3 regions of the Nonomuraea sp. 3N208 genome follow, and region 2 is predicted to be linked to each of the others. Evidence: riboswitches for the same ligand, from Rfam matches in the RefSeq annotation. Region 2 holds a riboswitch; each other region holds the start of a gene.
The links. Region 2 has a riboswitch for cyclic di-AMP ahead of ACTWPT_RS02745 (C40 family peptidase). Riboswitches for the same ligand answer to the same signal wherever they lie in the genome.

Region 1 (6,187 bases), on a different contig from region 2:
GGGCGGAGCAGACGATCAAGGCGACCGTGCTGGATCCGGACGACGCGCGGGCCCTCGGCGCGCCACCGTTCTCCCCGGCCTTCCTCGTGCAACGCACCGGCTTCGACGCCCGCGGCCGGGCCATCGAGCGCGCCGACTCGCTCTACCGGGGAGATCGCTACTCCTACCAGCTCACCATCTATCGCGACCCCCAGTAGGAAGTCCTGCCGCATGCACATCGCCCTGCTACCCCTCGACGAGCGCCCGGTCAACACCCGCCTGCCCGCCGACGTCGCGGCCATCGCCGGCGCCCGGCTCAGACTGCCCGATGCCGGGCTGCTGCCGTCCATGCGGACTCCCGGCAAGGCCGGGCCCCTCGGCGAATGGCTGCTCGACCAGGACATGGACGCGACCGTGGTCTGTGTGGAGACGCTGGTGCACGGCGGCCTCATCCCCTCCAGGACCAGCGCCGACGACACGCTGACCGTCCTCGACCGGCTCAACGTGCTGCGCCGGCTCCGCCTGGCCAGGCCCGGCCTGCCCATCTCGGCCGTCTCGCTGGTCACCAGGGCCAGTGACAGCTACCACGGCGACGAGGAGCCGGCGTACTGGCCGCGGTTCGGCCGCGAGCTGCACGCGTACGGCGGGCTGCTCCATCGCGCGCACGTGGCTGATGTGACGGGCTCCGAGGCGCCCGCCGACGGCCTCACGGGCAAGATCCCCACGGAGGTCCGCATCGACTTCGAGCTGCGCCGCCTGCGCAACCACGTCGTCAACCTGGAGGCGCTCAGGCTCCTCGCGGAAGGCGTCGTCGACCCGCTGCTCATCACCGCCGACGACACGGCCGTGCACTCGGCGGGCTCGGTCGAGCAGGGCTGGCTCCGGCACTGGGCGCGAGCCCTCGATCCGGCGGGCACGCTGCTGATGTACCCGGGTGCCGACGAGGTCGGCGCGGTGCTGGTAGCCCGCGCGCTCGCGGCACGACACGGCCGCCCGATCCGGATCAGCGTGATCAGCGGCGATCCGAACGGCCTGGACGTCGTCGCCGCCTTCGAGAACCTGCCCACCGGCGCGGGTGCCCGCAGGCAGATCCTCGCCGCCGGTGCTCAGGTGGCCGAGGACGACCAGGACGCAGACGTCGCCCTGGTCCTCCACACCCCCGACCCCGGCCGTACCGACTGGTTCGGCAACCCGCCCAGCCCGGACCCCGCCGCGGTCGCTGCGACGGTCCGGGCGATCCGCGAATCCAGCGCCCCGGTCGCCCTGGCCGACGTCCGCCACACCAACGGCGGCGATCCTGGCCTGGTCGAGACGCTGCGGGCGGAGGGCCTCGTGGATGACCTGGTGGCCTACGGCGGCTGGAACACGGCGGGCAACACGATCGGCTCCGTGGTGGCGGCCGCCGTGGCGACCGTCGTCGGCACCAGGGAGAACACCCTCGACCGGACAGCCGCCCGGCGCCTCCTCCTGCACCGCCTCACTGAGGACTACGGCTACCAGGCGCTCGTCCGCGCCACCGGCCCGGACGCCACCGCGGCCCGCGAAAGGCTCGAGCCGATCCTGCACGGTTTCGACCCGGACTGGACGATCGACGACGTCACGTTTCCTTGGAACCGCTCCTTCGAGATCGACTTCACGCTGGCACGGATCACTCAATGAGAGCGAACGTTCATGCATATGCCGGAAGGAGACGACGGCAGCTATCGCCCCAGCAGGAGCACGCTTGTGGTAGTTGTCCGCCGCGTGGTTCAGGGAGTGTCGTCAGCGTGTACGGCTGCTGCCGTAGCGGAACGGCGGCGTGTGTCGACCGCAGGTGCCAGGAAGGCGACGGAGGCGACGAAGGCGAGCACCACCAGCATGGCTGAGCGCAGGCCCCAGTGCTCGCCGAGGAAGCCGAGGCCGGGTGGGCCCACGAGGAAGGCGACATAGCCGATCACGGCCACCAGGCTCACGCGGGCGGTCTGTTCCGGTCCCGACTCTCCCGCGGCCGACAGCGCGACGGGGAAGCCCAGTGATGCGCCGAGTCCCCAGAACAGGACGGCCGCTCCGGCCAGCACGGCGTTGTCCGAAAAGATCACCAGGAGCAGGCCGAGCGCTCCCGAGACGGCGCTGGCCCGCACGACGGTGGTCCGGCCGAAGCGGTCGAGAAAGAACGTGCCGCTGAAGCGGCCAATGGTCATGGCGGCGGCGAACCCGGTGAAGACCAGGGATCCGGAGGTGGCGTCCAGGCCGTGCCCGTCCACCATGAGCAGCGGCAGCCAATCGTTGGCAGCTCCCTCGGCCAGGGCCATCGCCAGCACGATCACACCGATCAGGAGGAGTTTGCGGTCCTTCCAGACTCTCGGCCTCGCATGGTCGGCGCCGGTGCCGGCTTGGTCTGCTGCGAGGACTCCGGTGCCTGCGGGGATGGAGCGGATGGCGTAGCAGAAGGTCGCGGCCGCGATCAGGGTGACCGCTGCCAGATGCCAGTGCACCGGGAGGCGGGCGGCCGTGGCGGCGATGCCCGCGCAGGCGCCGATGACGGTGCCCAGGCTCCAGCAACCGTGCAGGGTGGGCAGCGTCGTCGTGTCACTGATCCGTTCGACGTCGGCGCCGTCGACGTTGACGGCGACGTCAGCTGCTCCCATGCCCGCGCCGAACACACAGAGGCCCGCCATGACCAGCGGCGCGGACGAGAGGAGAGTGCCGGCGCTGATGACGGCCATGCTCACGATGACCAGTGCGGTTCCCACGCCGATGACGGGTCTGGTCCCGTAACGGGAGACGAGACGTCCGGAGCACAGAATTCCGATCATGGAGCCGAGCGACAGGCCGAACAGCACCCAGCCCATCTGGCCGGTGGACGCCTCCAGCCGGTCACGGATGTCCGGGGTGCGGGTCACCCATGACGACATCGCGACTCCTGGGAGGAAGAAGAACAGGAACAGCGCCTGCCGGCGCCGGCGCGTGGCGAGGTCCATGTAGATAGGTCTCCGTGGGAGTTCGGATGTCCGGGGAGTTCTGGGCATCGATGCCCACCGAGCGTACGTATAGGTGATGAAGGTGATCGTATGAGGACAAAGCCATCACCCGGCACTCCGACCCCATCACGGTCCGCGAGACAGGTGTTCCTTGTCGAAGTCTTTTAGGGTCAGACTCCGAAGGCGCGGCGGATGACGGCGTCGAAGGCACGGTCCGAGAGCAGCCAGCGCATGAAGATCGTGGAGGCCCATGGTCGTCCGTGAACGCGCTTCCTCCTGAGCCCTGTCGTGCTCACACGCCCACGTAGAGTTCGGCGGCCGCGGCCGAGGACGTGAGCGCCCTGGTAAAGCGAATGCAGGAGTGCTTCAACAGCCGGCAATTCGACCAGGCCGCAGACCTGCACACCCCCGGCTTCTTCAGCCATCCGCTCGGCACCACAGGGTTCGAGGCGGGCAAAGACGCCTGGCGCACACTCGTTACCCGGTTTCCTGGCATACGCGTCGTCGCCCAGGACATCCTGGTTGACGGCGACAAGGCCGCCGTCCGCTCGACCGTCGAGGGGATCGCGGCCCCAGACGGCGACGCCCAGCCCATGCTGTTCGAGATCTTTCGCATCGACAATGGCCGGTTCGCGGAGATGTGGGGGGCCAGCACGGGATTCCCATCCTCGGCTAGCCCTGAGGATTTGCTCAACTAGCCCCGAAAATGTGCGTCGTGGGGTGGGCGACCGGTTCGGCAACCACAGAAAAGCGCTCCTCGCCTGGGACGATAAGGGGTGCCGATGTCCTTTTCGGCCCAGGTCGAGGAGCGCTTAACGACGTTCCACGCCCTCCATGCCTCCGCACGTCCCTGCTCGCACCCGATGGTCACCTGGCGGGATGATCAACACTGTCGTGGTGCTCAAACCCATCGACATTCTTCCGAATTCAAGATCGCTAAATGGTAGATGGCGTTCACAAGCTGGCCTCCGAGAAGTCCTCGACCTTCCTCGTGCCGTCTCCCGGGGCGATCGCAGATCGTATGCTTCAACCTGCCTTAAACGTTCTATCAAGCGCAGGTCAAGCCATCCGGACCGGTCTCTGAACATGAGCCTGCTCACCGAGACGGCGAATTCCTAGCCGAGCGGGGCTCCTGAGCCGTCACCAGGAGAGGAACTCGCCGACCACCGGTTTGTCCACTTGTAAACCTTTTGGTTGATACATTATGTTATGCGCCATACGTCCGGTTTATCCGGTTGTTGCATTGACCATCGCATGACATCACAGTCCTGTCTGTGACCGCTGAATCCGCCTTCGGGCGGAACCGGGGACCCAGTCGTTCGAACTTGGGGTGAATTGGCGCCGAGGTGCCATAGGGCAGCTTCCATGCCCGAACCCGTCAGCTAACCCGGTAAGCGGTATGGAAGCAAGGAGAACTCCCTACCGATGGCCGACCATCGTCTTACCCCTGCCCCGAAGACCAGCGTCACCCGAATGGCCAACCGCATGGCCACCCCCGGCATCTTGCTGAAGTCCGCGGTCACCGGGTTGCTGGCCGTGACCACCGCCGTGGCGGGTGCGAGCGTCGCCAGTCCCGCGCACGCCGACAGCGACACGCTCGTCTACGGCCAGGACGTCTCCAACTACCAGCCGACGCACGATTGGGCCGCCAGCGGCGCCAAGTACGGCATCGTCAAGGCGACCGAGGGCGCCGATTTCAGAGACCGTGCCTTCGCCCGTCACTGGGCCGAGATGGCCAAGCAGAACATGGTGCGCGGCGCTTACCATTACGGTCACCCGGCCAACGACCCCGTCGCCGAGGCCGACTTCTTCCTATCCGTGGTCAACAAGCAGCCGGCCAGGAGCGGTGACCTCCTCGTCCTGGACCTGGAGACCACCGACGGCAAGTCCGTAGCCCAGGTCAACGCCTGGGCCAAGAAGTGGCTGGAGCGAGTGAGGGCCAAGACCGGCATCACCCCGCTGTTCTACTCCGGCTGGAACTTCGCCAGCAGATATGGTCAAGGCCTCGGCCAGTACCCGCTGTGGGTCGCCCACTACAGCAAGGCAAGAGGCACGGTCCTGCCGCCCGCACCGTGGAAGACGTGGACCATCCACCAGTACACCGACAGCCCAGTGGACCAGAACGTCACCTCCGTGAGCCTGGACCGACTTCGCGCCCTGGGCCGCAAGTAACCGGGTCCGTGGTCGCGCGGCACGCTCCAGGCAGCGAACGCTCAAGGCCCGACAGCACCTCAGCCCCGAGGCGGCCCTGCCCCTCCTGCCGCCCGGTGGCTTCGCCGTTGCCCTGCAGTCCTTCGTCGTCTGGGCGAACTCGGCCACGTTGCGCCAGGAGATCATGGCGGCCGGCGATTTCCCGCTGCCCGATGGCCTGTCGGCGTTCCTGCTGCTGAACCAGCTCATCTATCGAGGCGCCGGTCGCCCCACCGACAGGACTGGGCTGGGGCGGGCCACCGACCGAACGGCTGGCCGCCGGCCGCCGTCGCCGCCGGATCGACGCCGTCCCCGGACCGCTGCGGCCCGCGGCGGAGGCGTTCAACACCTTCCTGCTGCGCTCCCGCGAGCGCGCCCGCCGGGCCGGAACGCTGCCCCGCGCCGACATCACAGCCCAGCGCACCAGCAACCCCGCACGTGATGGTCACCAAGGGCACCAAGGCCGGCCGATCCCCGGCCTCCACCGCCTTCGTCAGCCACGTCCTGGACGCCTGCGGCGTCCCGCCCCGGATGCTTCGCTCCACCCGCCTGGTCGAACCTGGTCAACACCATGGACCCCAAACTCGTCGCGGCGACCTTCGGGATGGACCCCGAGGGCGTCATGATCTATCTCGCCGACCATCGTCGCGCTCGGGACGCTCGCGGCGGAGGACGACATCCCTCTAGCATTCGCAGGTGACCGCCTACGACGATCCCGACGCGTTCGAGTATCTGGACTTCTCGGCCCTGCCGCAGCGGCAGCAGCGGATCCTGGCCGCGATCCGCGACTGGGTGGTCAGGTACGGCTACCCTCCGAGCACACGCGAGATCGGCCGAGCAGTCGGCCTGCGGTCGTCCTCGTCGGTGTCGAAGCACCTGAGGAGCCTGGAGGAGAAGGGGTTCCTTCGCCGGGGCACGACGATGACCCGGCCGATCGACGTGCGTCTGTTCCTGCGGGCCTCGGCGCCCGAACCGGCCGGCGACCTGGTGACCGTGCCCGTGGTCGGAGACATCGCCGCGGGCGCTCCCATCCCGGCCGACGAGCATGCGGACGGTAC
Region 2 (6,187 bases):
ACCGAGGCAGTCGGGATGGGTACCGTCGATCCACGGATCCGCCGCCAGATCCCGCAGCCGCACCCGGCCCCCCTTCGCCAGGGGATGGCTGACCGCCAGCGCGACCAGCAGCTCGTCCTCGTGCAGCGGCGTCAGAGCCACCCCGGCCGTGCCCGTCGTTCCTGAAGGGCCGGTCATGTCCCAGGAGGTCAGGAGGGCGATGTCGGTCTCACCGTCCAGTACGGCGGCGTACGGGTCGTGGTCGCCGGAGCGGACCGTGAGGGAGAGCTCCACGTCCGGATGCCTGGCCGCGAACGACCGGAACCGGTCGGGAAGGTAGCTGGTCGCGGCGCTTGGGAACGCCGACACCCGGACCCGTCCTGCCTCGGCCGTCGCGAAGGCTCGCATCCGCGTTTCGAACAGCCTCATACCCCGGAGCACCTCGTCCGCCTGCTCCAGCGCCGCCCGCCCGGCGTCCGTCGGCCGGACGCCACGCGGCAGGCGATCGAACAGCCGTACCCCCGTGTGCCGCTCCAGCGTGGCGATCTGCCGGGACACGGCGGGTTGCGTCATCGACAGCTCCTCGGCCGCAGCCGAGAACGATCCCAGCCTCCCAACCTCCACCAGCACCTTCAACGACCACACATCAAGCATGCATTGAGCTTATGGTTCTCATGCCGATCCCGCAGTGGTGTGCATGGCTGCGAGCGGTCATGCTCGGCTCTATGGACACAGAGACGATGGACAACCACCAGTACGCGTGGCTGAGTGAGGCGCTTCCGCGGGGGCCGCAGCGAATCCTCGACGCCGGTTGCGGGCGGGGCGAGCTGGCCGCCGCGTTGATGCGGCGCGGTCACCAGGTCACCGCCATCGACATCTCGCAGGAGGCCGTCGAGGCGGCGCGGGCGGCCGGCGTGCTGGCGGTACGGGCCGACATCGTGAAATATCCCGACTCTGCCGACGACGGGTCGGCCCCGGTGAGCTACTACGACGGTGGATCGTTGTTCGACGTCGTCGTCATGTCGCTCGCGCTTCACCACATGCATCCGCTCGAGGCGGCGCTGGACCGCGTGCTGTCGCTGCTCGTTCCCGGTGGGCTGCTGGTGGTGGACGAATTCGCGTGGGATTGGGCCGACCCGGCCGCAGCTACCTGGTTCTACGATGCCGGATCGTTGCTTGCCGCCGCCGGAGTGGCGGACTTCACACGCGAGCCCAGCGGCCCCGGACGGCACCCGGTCGAGCGGTGGCGGGAGGCGCACGTGGACCACGCCCCCGCGGACGACATGCTCGCCGCCCTCGCCGAACGGTTCGAGGTCGTGACCATGCGGCGAGAGCCGTACTTGTCGCGATATATCGGCGGAAAGCTGACGAACGGCAGCACCGACCTCCTCAACGAGCTATGGCGCATCGAACGGGACCGCATCGCCGCGGGATCGCTCCCGCACACGGGCTTCAGGATGACGGCGCGAAAGATGTGACGAAAGTGACAATTGGGACCTTACTCAACACTGTGCCGCCAATTGTGAGAAGGGTCACATTTGTATAACTGAACCTGGTGTTCCAGCAGGGACTTCCAAGCTGACTGGACCCGTTGTCGATCTTTACAACCTGACTGGCGTTTTGCCGATCCTTGACGTTTCGGCGTAGCTTCTGGCGTCGCAGCGAAAAGCCATGTCGCCGCGAACCCGCATCGGTCCGCCGATGTGAGCCAGATAGAGATCCGCCGGTCGCCGCCGTACGTCCCCTATGTCGAACAGACCTAGTCGAACAGAACAACGGACGGCGACCTGCCGAGTCCGTGCAGCCAGGAGGCACGGAGCCGGGGAACCATCGATCCCGATCCCAGGGATCAGGGGTGAATCGGCGCGTATCGCGCCGTAGGGCGACTTCCAGGCCCGAATCCGTCAGCTAACCCGGTAGGCGTTCGTGGAAGACTCAAGGAGCAATCCTGTCTACCTCCCTGCAAAACCCCCGTCTGTCCCGCATTGCCCTGAGTGGCGTAGCGCTCACCATGACCGTGACGGCCGGAGGTCTGATCCTCCATGCCCCGACGGCGCAGGCGGCGACGACCAGTGATTCAGCCGGTGCCTCCACGACCAAGGCCAGTACGACGGCTCGCTCCGTGACGTCGGCCAAGGCGCTCAAGGTCGCCCGGCAGAAGGCGAAGGCCCTCAAGGCCGTCGCCGTGGCCAAGGACCAGGTCGGTGACCCTTACCGGTACGGTGCCACGGGCCCTGGTTCGTTCGACTGCTCCGGCCTGACCCAGTACGCCTGGAGGAAGGCCGGGGTGACGATCCCCCGCGTGGCGGCCAGCCAGTTCGCCCGTATCAAGAAGAAGGTCTCCTGGAAGAACCTCCAGCCAGGCGACCTGATGTTCTTCAGTGGGCTCGGTCACGTGGGCATTTACGTCGGCGATGGCAAGATGCTCCACTCCCCGCGGACAGGCCAGCGGGTGCGTATCGACAAGCTGAGCAGCTGGCGCAAGGCGTCTTTCGTCGGCGCTGTCCGTCCCGGCGTGTGAGGAAAAGGGCCCCGATCCCATCGGGGCCCTTTCTTCATGCTTCCTTCTGGTACGGCAAGCCACCGTCCCCCAAACGCCGTACGGGGCCGAGGGCCTTCCAGGGAGACGGTTTCTGAGCCCTTCAGTGGCGGGCCGCCGTGACGACGCCATGTGGGCCGTCTCCGTGGCGCAGTGGGCCCGGCTCAGATCGGGTCCGGCCACGATCGGGCCCGGCTACGATCGGGGATCGTGTCCGAGCAGGTGAGCCGACGAGCCGTGGTGGCCGGACTCCTGCTCCTCGCCTTCGCCCCCGCCAGCGCCCCGGCCCTCGAATCCCCCTTCCTTCCCCCGCAAGCACGCGACCTGTGGCGCGACGGCGTCCTCCTGGCCCGCGGAACGCGTTCCCTCGTCGTCGGCCACCACACCCCGGCCAGCACGCTCGACGAGTTGGCACGGCGGGCCGACACGGCGGGGCGCCGGGTGTCGGACGTCCTCGGCCGGCCTGTGCGGCCGCTCGTCGTCGTCCCCCAGTCCGCCCCCGAGACGGCCGGGCTGGCCGGAGTGGAGCGGGTCGACGGGCTGGCCGCGGTGGCCGACCGCGGCCGGGTGATCGTCGTTCCCGAGGTCTTCGCCCGGCTCAACCCCATAGGGAAGGACGTCGTGCTCGCGCACGAGCTCACCCATGTCGTGGCGGGCACCGGGAACCTGCCCGTCTGGCTCTACGAGGGGTTCGCCGACTACGTGGGCTACCGGGACGCGGGGCTGCCCGTCCGGACGGCCGCCGCCGAACTGGGCGACGAGGTGCGGGCCGGGCGGGTGCCGAGCGAATTGCCCGGGCCTGCGGCCTTCGCGGCGGATGGCCGGGACCCGGTGCGGCTCGCACGGGCGTACCAGGAGGCCTGGCTGGCGTGTCGCTTCCTCGCCGACCGGTTCGGTGAGGAGAACCTGGTGAGGTTCTACCGTGATGCCCAGGCGGCCGGCGTCGATCGGGCGCTCGCCTCGCTCGGGCTCTCCGTGGCCACGCTGACGGCACGGTGGCGCGCGTACGTGCGGGACCAGCTCGCGTAAGGGGGAGGCAGATGAGCGAACGGCACGACACGGACGACGCAGAACTGGACACTACGGGCGCAGATCCAGCCGGTCGGCGCTCCGCCGATGACGGAGAGCGGGCCCGAGGGGGAAACCCGGGGGTGGATGAGGGCGTGGGGGATGCTGAGAGGGGGGTGCGTCGGCAGGCGGCGTTCGCGGCGATAGGGCTGGGGGCCGTGCTCCTGGCCGTGGCGGCCTTCACCACCCCCTGGCGGGTGCTGGCCGCAGGACCGCCAGACCCGGCCCGCGACTTCACCGCCGCCCAGATCGCCAGAGCGCAGGCGTTCGACGCGGCGACCACCCTCCCGAGCTACCTGTCGCTCGCCCTGTCGATCATCATCGCCGGCCTCCTGGTGGCCACCCCGATCGGCGCGAAGGCCGTGGGCCGGCTGAGAGGCCCGTGGTGGCTGAGGGTGATCCAGGGCGTCGTCGTCATCACCGCGCTCACCGAGCTGATCCGGTGGCCGCTCGGAATGTGGTTCGAGACGCTGCTGCGCGCCTTCGGGCTGTCCACCCAAGACTGGGCGTCCTGGGCCGGCGACCGGCTCAAGAGCCTGGGCGTGCAGGTGGCCATCCTCTGCCTGATGCTGGTCGTGCTCGTGGCGCTGGCTCGCAAGGTGCGGCGCTGGTGGATTCCGGCGGCCGTAGGGGCGTTCGCGCTGACGGTGGTGGCGTCGTTCGTGTATCCGGTGGTGTTCGAGCCGCTGTTCAACGACTTCACGTCCATGCAACAGGGCCCGCTGCGCAAGAACCTGCTGGCCATGGCCGAACGGGACGGCGTGCCGGTGGAGGACGTGCTGGTGGCCGACGCCTCGCGCCGGACGACTGCGCTCAACGCGTACGTGTCCGGCTTCGGTGCCACCCGCCGCATCGTCGTCTACGACACGCTGCTCAAGGCCCCGCAGCCGGAGGTGGAGCTGGTGGTGGCGCACGAGCTGGGCCACGCCAAGGACAACGACGTGCTCTCCGGCACGCTCATCAGCGGCCTGGGCGCCGGCCTGGGCGCGGTGCTGCTGTTCCTGGTGTTCGATCCGGTACGCCGCCGCGTCGGCGTCACCTCCATCGCCGACCCCCGCGCAGTGGGCGCGGTGATGGGCCTGATGACCCTGGGCTCACTGCTCCTGGGACCCGCGGAGAACCTGATCAGCCGCCACATCGAGGCCCGGGCGGACCTGCACGCCCTTGACCTCACCAGGGACCCGGCCACCTTTATACAAATGCAGAAACGCCTGGCAATCACCAATATTTCCGACTTGGCGCCGGATGCGGTGGAATATGTGCTCTATGCCTCGCATCCCACCAGCCCCCAGCGCATCGCCATGGCCCGCGCATGGGCGAAGCTGAACGGCATCCCGGTGCCGTGACCAATGTGCTCATCGTCACGAACGACTTCCCGCCCAGGCCGGGTGGCATCCAGTCGTTCGTCCACGGGCTCGCGCTGCGGACACCGGGCGTGGCCGTCTACGCACCCGCCTGGCCGGGCTGCGAGGAGTTCGACCGGCGCCAGCCGTACCGGGTGGTGCGGCATCCGACGCGGCTGATGCTGCCGACCCCGGCCGTGGCACGTCGTGCCGCCCGGCTGGTGGCCGAGCACGGGGCGGGCACCGTCGTGTTCGGGGCGGCGGCGCCGCTCGGCGTGCTCGCCCCGCACCTGCGCAGGGCGGGCGCGCGGCGCGTGGTGATGCTCACCCACGGCCACGAGGCGTCGTGGGCGAGCGCGCCGGGCTTCCGCGCCGTGCTGCGCAGGATCGGCGAGCACGCCGACGTGGTCACGTATCTCGGCGAGTACACGCGGCAGCGGCTCGTCGCGGCCATCCCGCCGGCCAAGCTCGTACGGCTCGCGCCCGGCGTGGACGCCGGCCGGTTCCGCCCCGACGTGCCCAAGGCCGAGCTGGGCCTGCAGGGGCGGCCGGTCGTGGCGTGCGTGTCGCGGCTGGTGCCGCGCAAGGGCCAGGACCAGCTCATCAGAGCCTGGCCTCAGGTGCTGCGGGCGGTGCCGGACGCCGTCCTGCTGCTGGTGGGCGGCGGGCCCTACCGGCGCACGCTGGAGCGGCTGGCGGCCGGGCACGAGTCGATCAGGTTCACCGGCACGGTGCCGGCGGCCGGCCTGCCGGGTCACTACGCCGCCGCCGACGTGTTCGCGATGCCGTGCCGTACCCGGTGGGGCGGGGTGGACGTGGAGGGGCTCGGGATCGTGTTCCTGGAGGCATCGGCCACAGGCCTGCCGGTGGTGGCCGGCGCGTCGGGCGGCGCGCCCGACGCGGTCAAGCATGGCGAGACCGGGCTCGTGGTGGACGGCACGGACCCGGAGGAGATCGCGCAGGCGATCGTCGAGCTGCTGAGCGACCCGGACAAGGCCCGCAAGATGGGCGCCGGCGGCCGCGACTGGATCGCAGCCGAATGGTCGTGGGAGCACGTCGCGGCCCGTTTCCAGAGCCTCCTCTAACCTTTGGTCGAGCCGAGCGTGAGCCCGGCCACGAACTGCTTGTGCAACATCTGGAACACGATCAGCGTCGGCAGCGCCACCAGCACCGACCCGGCGGCCAGCAGGTTGTAGTCGGTGAAGAACTGGCCGCGCAGGTTGTTCAGCGCCGAGGTGACGGGCAGCTTGTCGCCCGA
Region 3 (6,187 bases), on a different contig from region 2:
CAGCCGCTTGCGGACGTTCGTGGCGGCGGTGAACACCAGCACGTCGGCAGGCTCCTCTTCGGCGGCCCGGCCCACGGCCCCGGCGTCGAGCACGTCGAGCAGCCGGGCGGTGCCCCCGCACGCGGCGGCGGTCTCCTCCGCCGCGGCCAGGTCCCGGTCGGCGCACACCACCGACGCCCCGTGGGCCGCCATGGCCAGCGCCGCCTCCCTGCCGATCCCGCTTCCTGCCCCGATCACCACGGCCCGGCGCCCGTCCAGGCGGAACAGCGCGTCATATCCCATGACAGGCAACCCTAGCGACTGGTCTGACCAGTACACCAGGTGCCTGCCTCCGTGAAATGTCGGTGGCCGCTGCCACGATGGGTGTCATGCAGAGCATCGCCGCATACTGGGACGCTGCCGCCGACTCCTTCGACGAGGAAGCGGACCACGGGTTGCGCGACTCCAGAGTCAGAGCGGCCTGGGCCGATCGGCTCGCCGCGTGGCTGCCCGAGAGCCGGGCCGACGTGCTGGACCTGGGGTGCGGCACGGGGTCGCTGTCGCTGCTGCTCGCCGAGCGCGGCCATCGGGTCGCGGGGGTAGACCTGGCGCCCCGGATGGTGGCGCGGGCGCGGGCGAAGCTGGCAGGCACGGGCGCGGTCGTGCTGGTCGGGGATGCCGCGCGGCCGCCTGTGGGGGAGCAGCGCTTCGATGTGGTGCTGGCCCGGCACCTGCTGTGGACCATTCCCGAGCCAGAGGCCGCCCTGACCCGCTGGGCGGCTCTGCTGCGTCCCGGCGGACGGCTGGTCCTCGTGGAGGGACGCTGGAGCACGTCCAGCGAGGGGAGAGATCAGGACTTAACAGCGGAGCGGGGTTCGGGCGCGGGCATGCCGTGGGATGGCGGGGTGAGCGCGGGGGATCTGGTGGCGGCGGTGCGGCTGACCGTCGCGGACCTCGCGGACCTGCACGTCGACGTGCTCACCGACCCGGCGTTGTGGGGCAAGGAGATCGAAGACGAACGTTACGCGGTGGTCGCGGTCACGTAGCCCATCCCCGGCTCACATTCGCCGCCGGGCCTCCCAGTCGGGCCGCAGCAGCTCGTACTCCACCTCGCCCTGATCAGTGCCGTCGATGGGGTCGGGCCAGTCCATGAAGAAGGTCCGTACGTGCCTCAGCCCGGACTTCTCCATGACCCGCCGCGATCCCAGGTTCACCGTCATCGTCTGGGCGAACACGCGGCGCGCGCCCAGCTCGCCGAACGCCTTGTCGATCAGTGCTAGCGAGCCCTCGGTCGCGTAGCCCTTCCCCCAGGCCGACTTGTGCAGCCGGTAGCCGAGCTCCGGCTCGTCGGCGGGCTTGCCCTTGGCCGCCCGCAAATGGAACCAGCCGAGGAACGCCCCCGAAGGCTTCTCGATCGCCGCCCAGAAGCCGGAGGCGATGAACCTCGGCAGCGTCTCCTCGACGATCACCTTGCGGGGCGTCGGCTTGCCGCCGTTGAGGTATCGCATGACGTCGGGATCGTTGTGCAGGTGGAAGAGGTCGTCGGCGTCCGACTCGGTGAAGCGGCGCAGGATCAGCCGGTCTGTCTCCAGGTAGATGTCCACCCGGAAACGCTAACCAGCGGGCAGATCCGGGGCGACGGATTTTCGGATGCGCGGTCAGCCCAGGCGGGGGATCTCTGCGGGCGGATCCGGCTGTGACGGCATCTCGGTGCGATCGGGTGTTGCGGGCGGTCAGCCCAGGCGGGGATCGATGAGGATCTTCGGAGCGTCGCCCCAGCTGGGCCGCCGTTCTCCCGACAGGACCGCGGCGGCCTCGTCCAGCGGGACGGTGGCGGCGACCAGGGGACGCGGATCGACCTGCCCGGAGGCGTACAGGTCGATGGCCCCCGCGAGGCCGCCGGAGGCGCTGAGCACGCCGACCGCCGTCACGTCCTTGAGCACCAGGCGGCGCGTGTCGGCCAGGCTGGGCGCGGCCGACAGGCCGATGAAGACCACGTTGCGGCCCGGCTCCACGAGCTCGAGCGCGAGCGCGGGAGAGCCGGACCCCGTCGAGGCGTCGATCACGGCGTCGAACCTCAATGGCGGCTCCGGCGGCGTCGTCCAGGTCTGGGTGAAGCCGAGCGAGCGGGCGAACGCCAGGGAGCGCCCGTTCACCCCGAGCAGGTGCACCTCGACCCCGTGGGCCACCGCGATCATGGCCGCCAGCAGCCCGATCGTGCCCGGCCCGATGACCAGCAGCCGCTCACCGGGCGCCACCGCGGCGGCGCGGACCGCCCTTAACGCGTTTCCACCCGGCTCCACCAGAGCGCCGAGCACCGGATCGACCGGGTCGGGCAGCGGCTGGAGCGCCCGGACGGGCACGGGAAGCCGTTCGGCCAGCGCTCCAGGCCAGCCGTTGCGCACGCCGATCTCGTACCGGTCGGCGCACAAGTGCTGGCGGCCCGCCACGCACCGCGCGCATTCGCCGCACCCCAGCATGGTGTCGCCGGTCACCCGCCGCCCGGCCCAGGCGGGATCCACGCCGTCGCCGACCTCCCGCACGGTGCCCGCCCACTCGTGTCCGATCCGCACCGGGTAACGGGCCTCGCCAGTACGCAGGTACGCCATCGCGCCCGAGAAGAACTCCATGTCGGTGCCGCACACCCCGGCCCGCTCCACCTCGACCACCACCTCACCGGGCCCCGGCGCGGGCGGCTCCACCTCCTGGACCTCCGCACGTCCTGGACCTGTGATGACGAAGGCACGCATGCGGGCAGACGCTACCGCAGCACCACCGGCGCATAAAGCAGCACGCCGGTCCGCCGGGCGGCTATCCCTGGGCGGCGATCTGGATGAGGTTGCCGCAGGTGTCGTCGAAGACGGCCGTGGTGACCGGTCCCATGACGACCGGTTCCTGCGTGAAGCGCACGCCGAGGCCCTTCAGCCGCTCGTACTCCTTATGCACGTCGGACACCGCGAACGAGGTCATCGGGATGCCGTCCTCCACCAGTGCCTGCTTGAAGGGCGACACGGCGGGGTGGCTGGAAGGCTCGAGAACGAGTTCGGTGCCGTCCACGTCGTCCGGCGACACGACGGTCAGCCAGCGGTCCTCACCCAGCGGGACGTCGTGCTTGACCGTGAAGCCCAGCACGTCGGTGTAGAAGCGCATGGCGTGTTCCTGATCGTCCACGAACACGCTGGACAGGTGGATCTTCATTCTGGCTCCTTTGTGGCGCGCCTGAGCCATCGGTCGACGATAGGTTCGAGCGGCGCCGTATTGATGAAGTGGAATTTGTAGCGGCCTTCGCGGCGCGTCTCCACCAGGCCGGCGGCTTCCAATACGTCCAGGTGCTGGGAGATCGCCTGCCGCGAGGAGCCGAGCTGGTATTTCATCGCCAGGCGCGTACAGATTTCGAACAAGGTCTGCCCGTCCTTCTCGGTCAGCTCGTCGAGGATCTTGCGCCGGGTGGAGTCGACCAAGGCCTTGAACACGTCGCCCACGGACCCCACGATAGGCAAGTAGCGACTTGCATGTCAATGCGGGGCATTTTTAACGACAACGGACCTGGAGCAGACGCGCCGATCACACGATCGCGGCCGACCCCGGGTACCTGTGACGACGAGAGAAGTCACGATGGGAAGGTCCTCATGCGAGCAACCTTGATCTACGGTGCCCGTGACGTGCGCGTCGAGGATGTCCCCGACCCGGAGATCCGGCAACCCACGGACGCCGTGGTCCGCGTGCTGCGCTCGTGCATCTGCGGCAGCGACCTGTGGCCGTACGGGGCGAGGCCCGCCACCGAGCAGGGCGAACGCATCGGCCACGAGTTCCTGGGCGTGGTGGAGGACGTCGGCGCGGAGGTGACGGGGCTGAAGACCGGCGACGTGGTGGTGGCGCCGTTCGTGTGGTCGGACAACACCTGCGACTTCTGCCGCGAGGGTCTGCAGACGTCCTGCCGGCACGGCGGCTTCTGGGCGGCGGACGGCGTGGACGGCGGCCAGGGCGAGGCGGTACGCGTGCCGCAGGCCCACGGGACCCTGGTCAAACTGCCGGTCGGGGAGGACTCCCCGCTGCTGCCGTCCCTGCTCGCCCTGTCGGACGTGTTCCCTACCGGCCACCACTGCGCGGTGACGGCCGGGGTCGGGCCGCACACCTCGGTGACGGTGATCGGCGACGGCGCGGTCGGGCTGTGCGCGGTGCTCGCCGCCAGGCGGCTCGGCGCCGAGCGCATCGTGCTCATGGGCCGGCACAAGGCCCGCACCGCTCTGGGGCGCGAGTTCGGCGCCACCGACCTCGTCTCCGAGCGTGGCGGTGAGGGCATCGAACGGGTACGCGAGCTGACCGGGGGCGACGGCACTCAGGCGGTGCTGGAGTGTGTCGGCACCAAGGAGGCGATCGAGACGGCCTTCGCCGTGGCCCGCGCCGGCGGCGCGGTGAGCCGGGTCGGTGTGCCGCAGTACGAGGAGGTGCCGATGGGATTTCCGGAATTCTTGCGCAACCTCACCCTCACCGGCGGGGTGGCCCCGGCCCGGGCCTACATCGAGGAACTGCTGCCCGAGGTGCTGGACGGGACGATCGACCCGGGCCGGGTCTTCGACCGCACGATCGGCCTGGAGGACGTGGCGGACGGCTATCGCGCGATGGCCGCCCGCGAGGCGCTGAAGGTCCTCATCCGTCCCTGAGCCGAAGGCGGCGCGAGGAGCTTTGGGTCGGGAGGCGGGCGTCAGGCGGCGGGGCGGCCCAGGTCACGCAACTCCTCGGGGGTCAGCGCGGAGACGTTCTCGTCGACGGGGACGTCGGTGTACTGGTGGATGGTCCACGACTTCCAGTCGGCGGGCGGGGTGACCGCACCCTTGGGCTTGCTGTAGTGGGCGACCCACAGCGGGTATTCGGCCAGGCCCTTGCCGTAGGTGTCGGCGAAGTTCCAGCCGCTGTAGAACATCGGGCTGATCCCGGTCTTGGCCTTGACGTGCGACAACCACGCCTTGGCCCAGGCGTTGACCTCGTCGACGGACTCGCCGTCGGTGGTCTCCAGGTCCAGGACCAGCAGGTCGCCGTGCTTGGCGGGCTGGGAGTTCACCACGGACAGGAAGTGCTCCGCCTCGGCGATGGGGTCGTTGCCGGGGTGCCCGTAGTGGTAGGCGCCGCGCACGATCTGCTTCTTGTCGAGCTCGCGCCAGTGCCTGGCGAACGAGGCGTCGCGGAAGCTCGTGCCCTCGGTGGCCTTGATGATGCCGAACTGGGCCGAGCTCGCGGACCAGTCGTAGAGCGGCTCGTGGTTGGAGATGTCCAGGCCGAAGGCCAGCGATTCGGACGCGGGCTGAGCCTCGTGCACAGGACTGTGCTCAGGGGATGAGGCGATTGCCGTGCCGACCACGCCCGTGAGGGCGGTGGCTCCGGCCAGGATCACGCCACCGAGGGCGAGACTGAGCTTCTTGGAGGGAAAGTCGCGACGGTTCTTGAGGGAATGGACGACTGCGGCAAGCCGGGGCTTGAGCATGGGGCATTGACTCCTTGCTTCCATACCGCCTACCGGGTTAGCTGACGGGTTCGGGCGTGGAAGTGCCCTACGCGCGCAGCCTGGGTTGCGTGCGATTCACCCCGAAAGGATGGGTCCCCGGTTCCGCGAGGCGCGGATTCGGCGGCCGAACGTCATCCCCAGGGATCCCCTCGGGACGCGCACGATCCGGTCAACAAAACGGCAACGACGCGGACGAGAGCCCTCCACGACGTATACCGCGATTACGCAAAAGGTATATATCTCCCCATGGATAGCGCAAACGAGGCGCAACTCATTCCCCGAGTCGTGGACGAGGCGCACAGTGCTCACAGGGTCACCTTGATCGCAAGCTATTGCGGCCGGTCGGACGGAGGTCGCAGCCGCCGGCGCGTTTGGTAAACCCCGCCCGGAGTTGGGTAAAGAATTCTGCCCGCAATCGCCTATGTCATAGGGGATCCTGTTGCCGGCGCCCGAACCTCGCTTGCATCTTTCTATGCCGTTCGCTTACGTTTAAGGACTCAGGGCGTACGCCAGGCAAGATTCATGCCGCGTTAGCGCCCTTCGTTTTGCCGAGACCGCGTCTCACCAGCACGGACATTCAGATTCGTGAGGGACGCGGCCGCCGAATTCGCGATCACGCGGAACCGGGGACCCAATTCTCTGGGGTGAATCGGCGCGCTCAACACGAGCGCCCCGTAGGGCACTTCCACGCCCGAACCCGTCAGC

Region 1: linked by a shared signal. The riboswitch ahead of ACTWPT_RS48590 (glycoside hydrolase family 25 protein) and the one ahead of ACTWPT_RS02745 (C40 family peptidase) in region 2 are both predicted to bind cyclic di-AMP.
Region 3: linked by a shared signal. The riboswitch ahead of ACTWPT_RS58680 (glycoside hydrolase family 25 protein) and the one ahead of ACTWPT_RS02745 (C40 family peptidase) in region 2 are both predicted to bind cyclic di-AMP.

The regions. Positions count from the first base shown of each region.
Region 1 is NZ_JBQQBR010000048.1:27,732-33,918, reverse strand. Features, by position in the region: gene ACTWPT_RS48610 (GntR family transcriptional regulator) at 1-197, shown strand, start outside; gene ACTWPT_RS48605 (DUF4127 family protein) at 211-1,638, shown strand; gene ACTWPT_RS48600 (MFS transporter) at 1,728-2,939, opposite strand; gene ACTWPT_RS48595 (ester cyclase) at 3,272-3,637, shown strand; cyclic di-AMP (ydaO/yuaA leader) riboswitch at 4,209-4,351, shown strand; gene ACTWPT_RS48590 (glycoside hydrolase family 25 protein) at 4,365-5,111, shown strand; gene lexA (transcriptional repressor LexA) at 5,826-6,187, shown strand, end outside.
Region 2 is NZ_JBQQBR010000002.1:79,636-85,822, forward strand. Features, by position in the region: gene ACTWPT_RS02735 (LysR family transcriptional regulator) at 1-633, opposite strand, end outside; gene ACTWPT_RS02740 (class I SAM-dependent methyltransferase) at 705-1,457, shown strand; cyclic di-AMP (ydaO/yuaA leader) riboswitch at 1,758-1,917, shown strand; gene ACTWPT_RS02745 (C40 family peptidase) at 1,991-2,500, shown strand; gene ACTWPT_RS02750 (hypothetical protein) at 2,729-3,547, shown strand; gene ACTWPT_RS02755 (M48 family metallopeptidase) at 3,682-4,932, shown strand; gene ACTWPT_RS02760 (glycosyltransferase family 4 protein) at 4,929-6,014, shown strand; gene ACTWPT_RS02765 (carbohydrate ABC transporter permease) at 6,011-6,187, opposite strand, start outside.
Region 3 is NZ_JBQQBR010000089.1:10,634-16,820, forward strand. Features, by position in the region: gene ACTWPT_RS58645 (SDR family NAD(P)-dependent oxidoreductase) at 1-282, opposite strand, end outside; gene ACTWPT_RS58650 (class I SAM-dependent methyltransferase) at 369-1,025, shown strand; gene ACTWPT_RS58655 (GNAT family N-acetyltransferase) at 1,038-1,583, opposite strand; gene ACTWPT_RS58660 (zinc-dependent alcohol dehydrogenase) at 1,713-2,729, opposite strand; gene ACTWPT_RS58665 (VOC family protein) at 2,791-3,177, opposite strand; gene ACTWPT_RS58670 (ArsR/SmtB family transcription factor) at 3,174-3,461, opposite strand; gene ACTWPT_RS58675 (zinc-binding dehydrogenase) at 3,609-4,643, shown strand; gene ACTWPT_RS58680 (glycoside hydrolase family 25 protein) at 4,685-5,461, opposite strand; cyclic di-AMP (ydaO/yuaA leader) riboswitch at 5,473-5,615, opposite strand; cyclic di-AMP (ydaO/yuaA leader) riboswitch at 6,072-6,187, shown strand, end outside.